2 regions of the Streptomyces sp. NPDC048825 genome follow, and region 1 is predicted to be linked to the other one. Evidence: predicted binding sites of a transcription regulator. Region 1 holds the regulator's gene; the other holds the start of a gene.
The links. Region 1 encodes HrcA, which represses chaperone genes, less so after heat shock. Its sites were predicted from a motif close to TTNGCACTCNGNNNNNCNGAGTGCNAA; they were not measured.
Positions count from the first base shown of each region.

Region 2: the regulator HrcA is predicted to act here: its motif matches at 4,231-4,257, upstream of groES (co-chaperone GroES).

Region 1 is NZ_JBICUR010000001.1:469,563-476,618, forward strand. Features, by position in the region: partial or broken gene dnaJ (molecular chaperone DnaJ) at 1-1,080, opposite strand, end outside; gene hrcA (heat-inducible transcriptional repressor HrcA) at 1,081-2,097, opposite strand; gene ACGFNK_RS02150 (MBL fold metallo-hydrolase) at 2,321-3,064, shown strand; gene ACGFNK_RS02155 (DUF3097 domain-containing protein) at 3,090-3,893, shown strand; gene hemW (radical SAM family heme chaperone HemW) at 4,232-5,464, opposite strand; gene ACGFNK_RS02165 (SpoIIE family protein phosphatase) at 5,501-7,056, opposite strand, start outside.
Region 2 is NZ_JBICUR010000005.1:349,333-356,388, reverse strand. Features, by position in the region: gene ACGFNK_RS15635 (MOSC domain-containing protein) at 1-178, shown strand, start outside; gene ACGFNK_RS15630 (SDR family NAD(P)-dependent oxidoreductase) at 255-1,028, shown strand; gene ACGFNK_RS15625 (ester cyclase) at 1,204-1,911, shown strand; gene groL (chaperonin GroEL) at 2,045-3,670, opposite strand; gene groES (co-chaperone GroES) at 3,776-4,084, opposite strand; gene ACGFNK_RS15610 (polysaccharide deacetylase family protein) at 4,384-5,202, opposite strand; gene ACGFNK_RS15605 (methyltransferase domain-containing protein) at 5,294-6,493, shown strand; gene ACGFNK_RS15600 (dipeptidase) at 6,490-7,056, opposite strand, start outside.

The DNA of each region.
Region 1 (7,056 bases):
GAACTGCCCCGTGGGCCGTTCCTCCCCCCGCAGCTTGGCCAGCTCGCGCAGCAGCCGCTCCTGCTCCACATCGAGCTTGCTCGGAGTCTGGACCTCGACGTGGACGATGAGGTCGCCGCGACCGCCGCCGCGCAGATGCGTGATGCCGCGGCCGTGCAGCGGGATCGACTGGCCGGACTGCGTGCCCGGGCGGATGTCGACCTCCTCCATGCCGTCGAGCGTCTCCAGCGGGACCTTCGTGCCGAGCGACGCCGCGGTCATCGGGAGGGTGACCGTGCAGTGCAGATCGTCGCCGCGACGCTGGAAGGCAGGGTGCGGGACCTCGTGGATCTCTACGTAGAGGTCTCCGGCGGGCCCGCCACCGGGACCGACCTCGCCCTCTCCGGCGAGCTGGATCCGCGTGCCGTTGTCGACACCGGCCGGGATCTTCACGGTCAGGGTCCGGCGGGAGCGTACGCGTCCGTCGCCCGCGCACTCCGGGCACGGGTTCGGTACGACCGTGCCGAAGCCCTGGCACTGCGGGCAGGGCCGGGACGTCATGACCTGGCCGAGGAAGGACCGCGTGACCTGCGAGACCTCACCACGGCCACGGCACATGTCACACGTCTGCGCCGAGGTCCCCGGCGCCGCACCCTCACCGCTGCAGGTGGTGCACACGATCGCCGTGTCGACCTGGATGTCCTTCGTCGTCCCGAAGGCCGCCTCGTCGAGCTCGATCTCCAGGCGGATCATCGCGTCCTGGCCGCGGCGGGTGCGCGAGCGCGGCCCGCGCTGCGACGCCGTACCGAAGAACGCGTCCATGATGTCCGAGAAGTTCCCGAAGCCGCCGGCGCCGAAGCCACCCGCGCCACCGGCGCCCGCCTGGGACAGCGGGTCGCCGCCGAGGTCGTAGACCTGCTTCTTCTGCGGGTCCGACAACACCTCGTACGCGGCGTTGATCTCCTTGAACCGCTCCTGCGTCTTCGGATCAGGATTGACGTCCGGATGCAGCTCGCGGGCGAGTCTCCGGAAGGCTTTCTTGATCTCGTCCTGTGACGCGTCGCGGCGCACGCCGAGTACGGCGTAGTAGTCCGTGGCCACTTACGACTCCGCCAGGATCTGTCCGACGTACCGTGCCACCGCTCGTACCGCTCCCATCGTTCCCGGGTAATCCATGCGGGTCGGTCCGACCACGCCCAGTTTCGCTACTGCCTCGCCGCCCGAACCGTAACCGACGGAGACGACCGAAGTGGAGTTGAGTCCCTCATAGGCGTTCTCATGACCGATCCGCACCGTCATGCCCGAATCGCTTGCCTCACCAAGGAGTCTGAGGAGGACGACCTGCTCCTCCAATGCTTCCAGAACAGGCCGGATCGTGAGGGGAAAGTCATGTCCGAAGCGGGTGAGATTGGCGGTGCCGCCGATCATCAGCCGCTCCTCGGTCTCCTCGACGAGCGTCTCCAGGAGGGTGGAGAGCACCGTCGAGACCGTGCCGCGGTCCTCGGCCTCGAAGGCCTCAGGCAGGTCCTGCACCAGCTGCGGGACGTCCGCGAAACGGCGGCCCGCGACCCGGCTGTTGAGCCGCGCGCGTAGATCCGCCAGAGACGTTTCCCCGAACGGTGCCGGGCAGTCGATCATGCGCTGCTCGACCCGACCCGTGTCCGTGATCAGTACGAGCATGACGCGGGCCGGAGCCAGCGACAGCAGCTCCACGTGCCGCACCGTCGAACGCGTCAGGGACGGATACTGCACCACGGCGACCTGCCTGGTGAGCTGCGCCAGCAGTCGTACGGTCCGGCCCACCACGTCGTCCAGATCGACCGCGCCGTCGAGGAAGTTCTGGATCGCCCGTCGCTCGGGCGCCGTCATCGGCTTGACGCCCGCGAGCTTGTCGACGAAGAGGCGGTAGCCCTTGTCCGTGGGGATGCGTCCGGCGCTGGTGTGCGGCTGCGCGATGTAGCCCTCGTCCTCCAGCGCCGCCATGTCGTTGCGCACCGTCGCCGGGGAGACCCCGAGGCTGTGCCGCTCGGTGAGCGCCTTGGAACCCACCGGCTCTTCCGTGCCCACGTAGTCCTGGACGATGGCGCGGAGCACTTCGAGCCTGCGTTCACTGAGCATCGCGCACACCTCCAGCTGGTCTTTCCCGTGGGCATCGCCTGTCTGCGGTTGGCACTCAGCGCGCACGAGTGCCAGCATCCCGGGTCAAGTGTACGGCCGTGGGGTAGCGCCCCGGCAAGGGCGGACTCGAGCCGCCGATCCGAGGTGTACGGGCATGTCCTGCTCTGTCGGGGACATACAGCTAGCGTCGTTGCATGACGGTGACTTGGGAAGAGTCCGCGGGATGCTGAACACGGTCTGGGTGGAGTCGGGGTGGGAGGAACTGGCACCCGGAGTCGGGCGGTGCCGTCTTCCCGTGTGGGACTGCACGGTCGGCCTGGTGGTGGGCGAGGGGGCGGCACTCATGGTCGACGCGGGGTCGAGCGTGCCGGAGGGCGTACGGCTGCGTACGGAGGCGCAAGAGCTCCTCGGAGGTGGCAGGGTCACCCATCTCGCGCTCACGCATCCCCACTTCGACCATGTCCTCGGGGCGGCGGCGTTCGCCGGGGTCGAGGTCTTCGGGGCGGTGGGCGTTGACCGGGTGCTCGTTCACGACCGCGAAGAGCTGCGCGCGGACGCCGTACGCAACGGCGCCGATCCGATCGAGGCGGCCGAGGCGGCGGATCTCCTCGTCCGGCCGCGGCACCTGGTGTCCGGCGAGTGGACCCTGGACCTGGGCGGCGGCCGACAGGTCCTGCTGGCGAACGTGGGCCCCGGCCATACGCCCCACGATCTGGCGGTCCTGGTCCCGGGCACGCCCGGCGCGGGCTGCCCGGAGGTCGTCTTCTGCGGCGATCTGGTCGAGGAGTCCGGCGAACCCCAGGCCGGACCCGACGCCGTACCGTCCCAATGGCCCGCGGCCCTGGACCGCCTGCTGGCCCTGGGCGGCGAGGACGCGGTGTACGTACCCGGGCACGGCGCCGCGGTGGACGCGGCCTTTGTCCGAGCCCAACGGGACGCGCTGGCAAGGCGTTTCGGGGTCTCGTGAAGGTCGCGAAGGTATCGTCTGCCGAATGCGCCAGTACTCACCGGATCTGACCCCTCCCTGGAAGAAGTCCAAGCCGGTACCGGAAGTCCCGGCGGAGCCGGGCCTGGTCGTCGAGGAGCCCGGCACCGGCTTCTGCGGCGCCGTGATCCGCTGCGAGGCGGCCACGGTCACGCTGGAGGACCGCTTCGGCAAACACCGCGTGTTTCCGCTGGAGCCGCGCGGCTTCCTGCTGGAGGGCCGGGTGGTGACGCTCGTACGTCCGTCGTCGGCGCCGGTACGTCCCACGCGCACGGCCTCCGGCTCGGTGGCCGTCCCCGGCGCCCGCGCCCGCGTGGCCCGTGCCGGGCGCATCTACGTGGAGGGCCGCCACGACGCGGAACTGGTCGAGAAGGTCTGGGGCGACGACCTGCGCATCGAGGGCGTGGTCGTCGAGTACCTGGAGGGCATCGACGACCTCCCGTCCATCGTCGAGGACTTCGCCCCTGGCCCCGACGCCCGCCTGGGCGTCCTGGTCGACCACCTGGTGCCGGGCAGCAAGGAGTCCCGGATCGCGGAGGCGGTGACGAGTGAGTACGCGTTGGTGGTGGGCCATCCGTACATCGACGTCTGGGAGGCGGTGAAGCCGTCGTCGGTGGGAATTGAATCCTGGCCTCGTGTCCCGCACGGCCAGGACTGGAAGACAGGCGTCTGCCGGGCGCTGGGCTGGCCGGAGAACACGGGGGCGGCGTGGGAGCGGATCCTTGGCTCGGTGCGCTCGTATCGGGACCTGGAGCCGGCGCTGCTGGGGCGGGTGGAGGAACTGATCGACTTCGTCACAGCGCCGGAGTAACGGCTGCGTACAGCGGGATTTCGCCCCCGCTTGCCCTTGCCCGTCCCATACCAAGGAGCTCCGCCCCTGGACCCCGCTGGGGGCTGCGCCCCCAGACCCCCATCGGCCTGAACGGCCTCGTCCTCAATCGCCGGACGGGCTGATGGATGCGGGCCTGCGCCGACAAAGTTCGGCCGCGGAAAATCAGCCCCTTGGGGGTCCCCCCAGCGGTAGCTGGGGGAGTGTGAGGCGCGGGGGTCCGGGGCGGAGCCCCGAGGGGTTCAGGGGCGCAGCCCCGGCGGGGCTCCGGGGCCTGGCCCCGGGATGGGACGGGTAAGGGCGGCGGGGGCGAAACACCCTCAGTCCACCAGGTCCCGCACCACCGCATCCGCCAGCAACCGCCCCCGCAGCGTAAGAACCGCCCGCCCCACCTCGTACGGCCCGGCTTCGAGAAGCCCCTCGGCCAGCGCCCGCCGTGACGCCGCGAGCCCGTCCGGCCTCAGCAAGGACAACGGGCAGCCCTCCCGGAGCCGCAGCTCCAGCAGGATCCGCTCCACCCGGCGGTCCTCCTCGGAGAGGAGCTCACGCCCGGCGCCAGGCGACTTGCCCGCCGCCAAGGCGCTCGCATACGCGCCCGGATGCTTCACGTTCCACCACCGCACACCCCCCACATGGCTGTGCGCGCCGGGTCCCGCCCCCCACCAGTCGGCCCCCCGCCAGTACAACTCGTTGTGCAGACACCGCCCAGCCCCGGACGTGGCCCAGTTCGACACCTCGTACCACTCGAACCCCGCCCCCGACAGCACCTCGTCCGCGATCAGGTACCGGTCCGCGTGGACGTCGTCGTCCGTCATCGGAACCTCGCCCCGCCGGATCCGCCGCGCCAGCTGCGTCCCTTCCTCGACGATCAACGCGTACGCCGACACATGGTCCGGCCCGGCCCCCAGAGCCGCCTCCAGCGACGCGCGCCAGTCATCGTCCGACTCCCCCGGCGTCCCATAGATCAGGTCCAGGTTCACATGCTCGAACCCTGCCGCCCGCGCCTCGGCGACACACGCCTCGGGGCGCCCCGGCGTATGCGTACGGTCGAGCACCTTCAGCACATGCTGGCGGGCGCTCTGCATCCCGAACGAGACCCGGTTGAAGCCTCCGGCCCGCAGGGCAGCCAGATACGACGGATCCACCGACTCCGGATTCGCCTCCGTCGTGATCTCCGCATCCTCCGCGAGCCCGAACTCCTCCCGGATCGCCCCCAGCATCCGTACGAGATCACCGGCGGCCAGCAGCGTGGGCGTACCGCCGCCGACGAAGACCGTGCGGACCGGACGAGGGTCGTCGCCCAGGGTCTTGCGAGCCAACCGGACCTCGTCGATCAGGGTCGACGCGTAGTTGTCGCGGGAGGCGAGCACGCCTCCGCTGCCCCGCAGCTCGGTCGCGGTGTACGTGTTGAAGTCGCAGTAGCCGCAGCGCGTCGCGCAGTACGGCACATGCAGATAGAACCCGAGAGGGCGCGAGGCCGCGCCCGCCAGGGCGTGCGCGGGCAGTGTCCCGTCGTCGGGGACGGGCTCACCGTCGGGAAGTGCGGAAGGCATGCCTTCCATTGTCCAGCACCGCCACGAAACCCCGGACTACTCCGCCTGCAGCACCAGCAGCGCGAGATCGTCCTCCGGCGGCCTCGGCCCGAATTCGTGCACCAGACGCCGGATCCGCTCGGCGATCAGCTCGGCGCTCAGGCCCGCGCAGCCGCTGAGGACGGTGGCGAGCCCTTCGGAGTCGTCGAACTGGCGGGCCCCACTGCGCCGCTCCGTCACCCCGTCGGTGACGCACAGGAGGCTGTCGCCGGGGCGCAGCTCGAAGCTCCCGTACGTGTACGTGGCGTCCTCGAAGACACCGAGCAGCGTCTGCGGCTGGGCCACCTCGGTGAGCACCGTGCCGCAGGGTTCGAGGACCATCGGCAGCGGATGCCCGGCCGAGGCGATGGTGCAGTGCACACCGCCGTCGAAGGGGACCAGCTCGCCGTACAGCAGGGAGAGGAACCGGTTCTGCGGCCCTTCGTCGGCAAGGCCGGACCCGCCGGCTGCCACCAGGGAGCGGGCGGCGGCGTCCGCGGCCTCGGTCGCGTCGTCGAGAAGCAGCTGGTTGAGGCGGTCGAGGACGTCGGGCACCTCGTAGCCCTCGCGGGCGAGCAGCCGCAGCCAGGGCCGGGCGAGTCCGATGACGACGGCGGCCTCGGGTCCCTTGCCCTGGACGTCGCCGAGCGCGAAGCACCAGCGCCCGTCCCCGGCCGGGAAGAGGTCGTAGAAGTCACCGCTCGGCCCGCCCTTGTCGCACGGCTCGTACACGAGCGCGCTGCGTACGCCCGGTATCTCGGCGACCGCTCCGGGCAGCAGGCCGCGCTGCAGTACGCGGCTGATGGTGGCCTGGCGCGCGTACTGCCGTGCCGCCCCGATGGCGAGCGACACCCGGCGGCTGAGGTCCTCGACGAGCCCGGTGATCTCGTCGGGGAAGCGGACGAGCCCGGCCCGTCCGATGACGAGTGTGCCGAGCGGCCGGCCGCCCGCGATCAGCCGGTACGCGAGTGCTGTCCCGCTGTCCGCGCCCGCGCCGAGCGCTTCTCCGGGCCAGGGCACGGGAACGGGGCTGGAGCCCGCCGAGTCGGGCACGCGCGGCGGGTCCTTCTCGAGGAACAGGCGCAGCTCCTCGATACGGTTCTCGCTGCCGTGCCAGACGCGGGCGAGCCGTGGCCCGCCGATCAGGCCCCCGTCGGGCCGGCCCGGCGTCTCGTCCTCGAGCCACACCGCGCACCAGTCGGCGAGCCGCGGCACGAGCAGCTGCCCGGTGAGCGCGGCGACCAGGTCCTCGTCGAGCTGCCCGGCCAGCAGGTCGGAGGCCTCCGCGAGGAAGCAGAGGGCGCCGCGGTTGAGCCATTCCTGATCCTGCAGCGGTACGCCGCGGCGGGGCGCGGGGGCGAGGATCTCGGCGGCCCGCACCCCGCGCAGCAGGGCGTGTTCACCGGCGTACGCCTCTGGCTCGGCCGTCTCCTCGACGGGCGCGACCCCCTCGACGGGCAGCCGCGCCCACACGGTCTTGGTGCCGGTGCGGTAGGTGATGCCCCAGGACTCGGCGAGCGCGGAGACGAGCCGCAGACCGCGCCCGTACTCGACGGTGTCGAACGGCCGCTCCA
Region 2 (7,056 bases), on a different contig from region 1:
ACGTTCCGGGGACCCGATCGAGATCGTGCACCGGCCGGACCACGAGGTGACCGTCGCCTTCCAGTTCCGCGCGGTCACCACCGAGCGGGAGCTGCTTCCGCGGCTGCTTGCGGCGGGCGATGCGCTGCATCCGGAGGCGATCGAGAGGGCAAGGACCTATATGGCGCAGCAGAGTTGACGAACCGTCACTCCAGCGGGGCGGAATCCGGGAATCCGGTGCTCTCAAGTCGGCGAGTACTCAATAACCTTGGGCCATGACAACGGCTCTGATTACGGGATCGACCGCGGGCATCGGCGCCGCCTTCGCACGGCGCCTGGCCTCCGACGGCCACAACCTCGTGCTGGTGGCGCGTGACAAGAAGCGGCTCGGCGAGCAGGCGACCGAGTTGCACGACCGGCACGGCATCGAGGCGGAGGTGCTGTCGGCGGACCTGGCGACGGACGACGGCATCGAGGCGGTGGCCGGCCGCCTCTCGGACCGTAAGCACCCGGTCGACCTGCTGGTCAACAACGCCGGCTTCGGCAACAAGGGCCGCTATCTGGACGTACCGATGGCGGACGAGCTGAAGATGCTCAAGGTGCACTGCGAGGCGGTGCTCCGGTTGACCTCGGCGGCTGCGGAGTCCATGCGGGAACGGGGCCGTGGGGGTGTCGTCAACGTCGCGTCGGTGGCCGCGTTCCTGCCGCGTGGCACCTACGGGGCGTCCAAGGCGTGGGTCGTGCAGTTCACCCAGGGGGCGGCGAAGGATCTGGCCGGGTCCGGGGTCCGGCTGATGGCGCTGTGCCCCGGATTTGTGCGTACGGAGTTCCATGAGCGGGCCGGGATGGGAACGGACAACATCCCCAACTGGATGTGGCTCGACGCCGACAAGCTGGTCACGACGGCGCTCGCGGACCTGGCCCGCGGCAAGTCGGTGTCCATCCCCGACCCTCGGTACAAAGCCCTCATGGGCATGGTGAAGGTGGCCCCGCGCGGTCTGCTCGGCGGGATCAGCTCGAGGACGGGGCGGAAATACGGGCCGCAGTAGCGGCCGGCCGTCGCAGCCGGCGCCTGGTCGCCGCAAGCCCTTATTTCAAACCCCTCAATTTCAAGGCCTTCATTCAAAGCACGCGTTCAAGTCGCTCATTCAACTAAGACACTCCTGGGCGATTTTCACTAAAATGGGGGATTCAGCCGGAGTCAGGGGGGCTGGAGGCGGCGTCATGACCTTTGTGCAACTCATCGACTGCAAGACGAATCGGTTCGACGAGGTGAACCAGCTCATGGACACCTGGGTCGAGCGGACCAAGGGGAAGCGGACGGCGACGCACAGTCTGATCGGCCAGGACCGGTCCGACTCGTCGCACATCATCGAGATCGTCGAGTTCCCGTCGTACGAGGAGGCTATGCGGAACTCGAATCTGCCCGAAACGGACGAGGTCTTCCGCGAGATGGTGGCGCTCTGCGAGGAGATGCCGACGTTCACGGACCTGGACGTCGTACGGGACGAGCAGTTGTACGCGGCCAACGTCAGCAGGCTCTTCGAGGCGATGGGCACGAAAGGTGAACTGCCTCCGCTCAACGATCTGATCGCGGAGAACTACCACGACCACGATCCCTCCAACGACCAGGACGTCATCGGACTCGACGCGATACGGCGCGAGATGGGGATGTGGCGCGGAGCGTTCGACTTCACGTTCACCCTCGACGACCAGATCGCCCAGGGAGACCGGGTCTGTACGCGCTGGACCTGGAACGGCACCCAAAAAGGTGACTTCCTGGGGATTCCGTCGACCGGCAGGACGGTCGGCATGACGGGAACGACCATCTTCCGCTGCCGGGAGGACGGCAAGATCGTCGAGGGCTGGTGGCAGTACGACCGGCTGGGGCTGATGGCCCAGCTCGGGGTGCTCGACCCGCTCGAACTCTAGCCGGGAAGCCGAGCAGACGGCCGGGCATCCGGCTTGGCAGCACGAAAGGCCCGGTACCCCGCGCTTGGGGTACCGGGCCTTTCGCCGGGCGTCGTCAGGGACGTACCGCCCTACTGTCCGAGCTGTCCGAGGCTCAGTGGGAGTGACCGTGGCTGTGGCCCCCGGCCTCCGGCTCCTCCTCGGCCGGCTTCTCGACGACCAGGGTCTCGGTCGTCAGGAGCAGGGAGGCGATGGAGGCGGCGTTCTCCAGGGCGGAGCGGGTGACCTTGACCGGGTCGATGACGCCCTGCTTCACCAGGTCGCCGTACTCGCCGGTCGCAGCGTTGAAGCCCTGGTTCTTGTCGAGCTCGGCCACCTTGGCGGTGATGACGTAGCCCTCGAGGCCCGCGTTCTCCGCGATCCAGCGCAGCGGCTCGACGACGGCCCTACGGACGACGGCGACACCAGTGGCCTCGTCGCCCTGCTTGCCGAGGGAGTCCTCCAGGACCTTCGCGGCGTGGACGAGCGCGGAGCCACCACCGGAGACGATGCCCTCCTCGACCGCGGCGCGGGTCGCGGAGATGGCGTCCTCCAGACGGTGCTTCTTCTCCTTGAGCTCGACCTCGGTGGCCGCGCCCACGCGGATCACGCAGACGCCGCCGGCCAGCTTCGCGAGGCGCTCCTGGAGCTTCTCGCGGTCCCAGTCGGAGTCCGTGGTCTCGATCTCGGCCTTGATCTGGTTGACGCGGCCCGCGACGTCGTCGGACTTGCCGCCGCCGTCGACGATCGTCGTGTCGTCCTTGGTGACGGTCACGCGGCGGGCGGTGCCCAGCACGTCAAGACCGGCCTGGTCCAGCTTGAGGCCGACCTCCTCGGCGATGACGGTGGCACCGGTGAGGGTGGCCATGTCGCCGAGCATCGCCTTGCGGCGGTCGCCGAAGCCGGGGGCCTTCACGGCCACCGCGTTGAACGTGCCGCGGATCTTGTTCACGACCAGGGTCGACAGGGCCTCGCCCTCGACGTCCTCGGCGATGATCAGCAGCGGCTTGGAGGAGTTGGTCTGGATGACCTTCTCCAGCAGCGGCAGCATGTCCTGGATGGAGGAGATCTTGCCCTGGTGGATCAGGATGTACGGGTCGTCGAGGACGGCCTCCATGCGCTCCTGGTCCGTCACGAAGTACGGCGACAGGTAGCCCTTGTCGAAGGCCATGCCTTCGGTGAAGTCCAGCTCGAGACCGAAGGTGTTGGACTCCTCGACGGTGATGACACCGTCCTTGCCGACCTTGTCCATCGCCTCGGCGATCAGCTCGCCGACCTGCGGGTCCTGGGCGGAAAGCCCGGCGACGGCGGCGATGTCAGCCTTCTCGTCGATCGGACGGGCGGTCGCGAGGAGGTCCTCGGAGATCGCGGCGACGGCCGCGTCGATGCCCTTCTTCAGGGCGGCGGGGGACGCGCCGGCGGCGACGTTCCGCAGGCCCTCGCGCACCAGCGCCTGGGCCAGCACGGTGGCGGTGGTCGTACCGTCACCCGCTACGTCGTTGGTCTTGGTCGCCACCTCTTTCACCAGCTGGACGCCGAGGTTCTCGTACGGGTCCTCGACCTCGACCTCGCGGGCGATGGTGACGCCGTCGTTGGTGATGGTGGGCGCGCCGAACTTCTTGTCGATCACGACGTTGCGGCCCTTGGGGCCGATGGTCACCTTGACCGTGTCGGCCAGCTTGTTGACGCCGCGCTCGAGGGCGCGACGGGCGTCCTCGTCGAACTTCAGGATCTTCGCCATGGAGCTGAGTCAGTCCTTTCGGAAAAAACGAACCGCGCCCCCGGCGCCCGGCTTCTTAGTGGTTGCGGGGGGCCAAGGGCGCAGTTCAAAGCAAACCTGGGTGAATTACTTCTCGATGATCGCGAGCACGTCGCGAGCCGAGAGGACGAGGTACTCCTCGCCGCTGTACTTCACCTCGGTGCCGCCGTACTTGCTGTACAGCACGATGTCGCCGGTCTTCACGTCGAGCGGCAGGCGCTCGCCGTTCTCGAACCGGCCCGGGCCCACGGCGAGGACGACGCCCTCCTGGGGCTTCTCCTTCGCGGTGTCCGGGATGACCAGGCCAGAGGCCGTGGTCTGCTCGGCCTCGACGGCCTGGACCACAATGCGGTCCTCAAGCGGCTTGATGGCAACCTTGGAGCTGGCGGTCGTCACGATCCGACCTCCCCCTTCGGAGATCTCACGGGGTTAACTGTCTGAGGTGGCGACCAGGTCGATCCGTCGTCGCGGGTGCCGGACCTGCCCGTCGCGTTGTTGGCACTCTCCACTGGGGAGTGCCAGACCTGAGACTATGACCGCGATTAGCACTCGGTCAAGCGGAGTGCCAATCGCCTCCGGCGTGTTCGCGGATATTGGGCACCCTGGGCTGGTGTCGCCGACCCCTGGGGGCTCCGCCCCCAGACCCCCGTATCGGCCTGCGGCCTCGTCCTCAATCGCCGGACAGGCTGAAGTGGCTAGAGGTAGTCCTCCAAGCGCGCCACCGTGTAGCCCTGCTCCTGGATGCGGTGCAGCAATCTGGTCGTCGTCTCCGTGAGCGTGCTGCCGGTCTGGCCCTCTGGGCAGTGGAGGATGTCACCCGGCCTGAGGCGGTCGGGGCCGCGCCACAGGACCACCGCCGTGACTCCGCAGTCCGCGGCTGCTCTGAGCGTGTCGTCGTTGTAGGCGCCGTACGGGGGGCGGAAGAGGCGGGGGCGGATTCCGAAGCGTTGCTTGAGTTTCTCCTGTTGGCCGCAGATCTCGGCTCGCTGGCCGGCGTAGGGGAGGCCGGGCAGGTAGGGGTGGTCCAGGGTGTGGTTCTGGACGCTCGCGCCCACCGCGCGCAGGCGGCCGAAGTGCGCGTACCCCGGTCCGACGACGCTGTCCGTGAGGAACATGGTGACCGGCAGCCGAAGTTCGCGGACCATGTCGACGAACCTCGGATCCCGTTCGGCGCCGTCGTCGAAGGTCAGGAAGACCACCTTGTCGCGGGTGGGGACGCGGTCGACGACGGGCGGCAGGCCCGGACCCGCGGGGCGTACGGCGGGGCGGCCGGGTGGCTTCGGCGCCGGGGGGAGCGGGGCGGCCAGGCCCCAGCGGCGGTACGTCGCGGCCGGGAGGCTGCGGGTCCGCAGCGTCGACGTCGCCTTCTTGTCGAGCCGTTCGACCGGGTCGACGGGCCGGGAACAGCCGGTGGCGCCGACGGCGAGCAGTGCGGACGCGAGTACGGCCACGGCGAGAGCGCGACTGAAGCCAGTTCTGCCATCTTGTCGTACATCTTGTCGTACTGAACGCATGGTCCCGGATCCTCACAGGCCATGAGCCGTACGAGCCCCCCGACACCGCCGGCGGGCGCACACCATCCACCGACTGGCCCACAATGGAACCGTGGACGATCACGACCCCCTGGCCTCCTTCGCCGCGCTGCTCACCGACCGCGGACGGTTTCTCCTCGACGAGGTGCGGGAGGTCGAACCGGCGCAGGAGCTGGCCGTGGCCACGCGGTTGCGGCGGGAGCATCCCGCCGAGCTCGTGTCCGCGGCGATCGCGCAGGCGCGGTGGCGGCAGCGGGCGGTGGGGAAGTTCGGGGGCGCCGACGCCGGGCGGATGTTCTTCACCGCTAACGGGGTCGAGCAGGCGACCCGGGCGACGGTCGCGGCGTACCGGGCGGAGCGTTTCACGGAGCTCGGCGTACGGTCCGTCGCCGATCTCTGCTGCGGCATCGGCGGCGACGCGATCGCCCTCGCCCGCGCGGGGGTACGTGTCCTGGCTGTCGATCGCGACCCGCTGACCTGCGCGGTGGCGCGAGCGAACGCCGACGCGCTCGGGCTCGGCGACCTGATCGAGGTACGGGAGGCGGATGTCACGGAGGTCGATACGTTCTCGTACGACGCGGTCTTCGTCGACCCCGCCAGGCGTGGAGGGCGGGGTCGCGTCTTCGATCCCGAGGCCTATTCGCCGCCTCTCTCCTGGGCCGTCGAGGCGGCACTCAAGGCGCCTCGTGCCGCGCTGAAGATCGCGCCCGGGATTCCGCACGAGGCGGTTCCGGGCGACGCCGAGGCCGAGTGGGTCTCGGATTCCGGGGACGTGAAGGAGGCCGTGCTGTGGTTCGGCACCGAGCCCGGCCTTGTGCGCGCCACCCTGTTGCCAGGGCCGCGCAGCCTGCGTGGCCGTGGGTTGCCCGATCCTCAAGTCCGGCCGCCGGGGCGGTACTTGTACGAACCAGACGGTGCCGTCATCCGCGCCCATCTGGTCGCGGAGGTCGCCGAGGAGGTCGGCGGCGGACTGCTCGACGAGACGATCGCGTACGTCACCGCGGACGCCGTGACCCCGACCCCGTACGCCACTGCCTACGAGATCACCGACCAACGCCCCTTCAGCGTAAAGAAGTTGAAGGCGTTGCTCCGAGAGCGCGAGGTCGGCACCCTGACCGTCAAGAAACGCGGCTCGGCCGTCGAGCCGGAGGAACTCCGCCGCAAGGTGAAGCCGCAGGGGCCGAACTCGGCGACGGTGTTCCTGACTCGAGTCCGGGGCGCTCCGACCATGCTGATCGGGCATCCCGTCCAGCGGCAGAAGCCCCCTGGCTAGCCGTCCAGTTGCGCCAGTGTCGCGTTCGACGGGCCCCTGCGGGAGCGCTCGGCGCGTGCCACGTCCTCCGCTGCTCCCAGCACCCGTACCGCGTTCTGCCAGGTCAGCTTGGCGAGGTCGGGCTTCGACCAGCCGCGGCTGAGGAGTTCGGCGATGAGGTTCGGGTAGCCCGAGACGTCGTGCAGGCCGTCGGGGGTGAAGGCCGTGCCGTCGTAGTCGCCGCCGATGCCGATGTGGTCGATTCCGGCGGCCTCGCGCATGTGGTCCAGGTGGTCGGCGACCGTCGCGGCCGTGGCGGCCGGGCGGGGGTGCGCGTCCTCGAAGGCGCGGTGGACTTTCATCGCCTCCGACGTGGTGTCCAGGGGGTGGAAGCCGTGCTCGCGCATGTTCTCGTCCGCCGCCTCCGTCCAGTCGACGGCCGCCTGGAGGACGAACTTCGGCACGAACGTCACCATTGCCACGCCGCCGTTGGCCGGCAGGCGCTCCAGTACGTCGTCGGGGATGTTGCGCGGGTGGTCGCACACCGCGCGCGAGGAGGAGTGGGAGAAGATCACGGGCGCGAC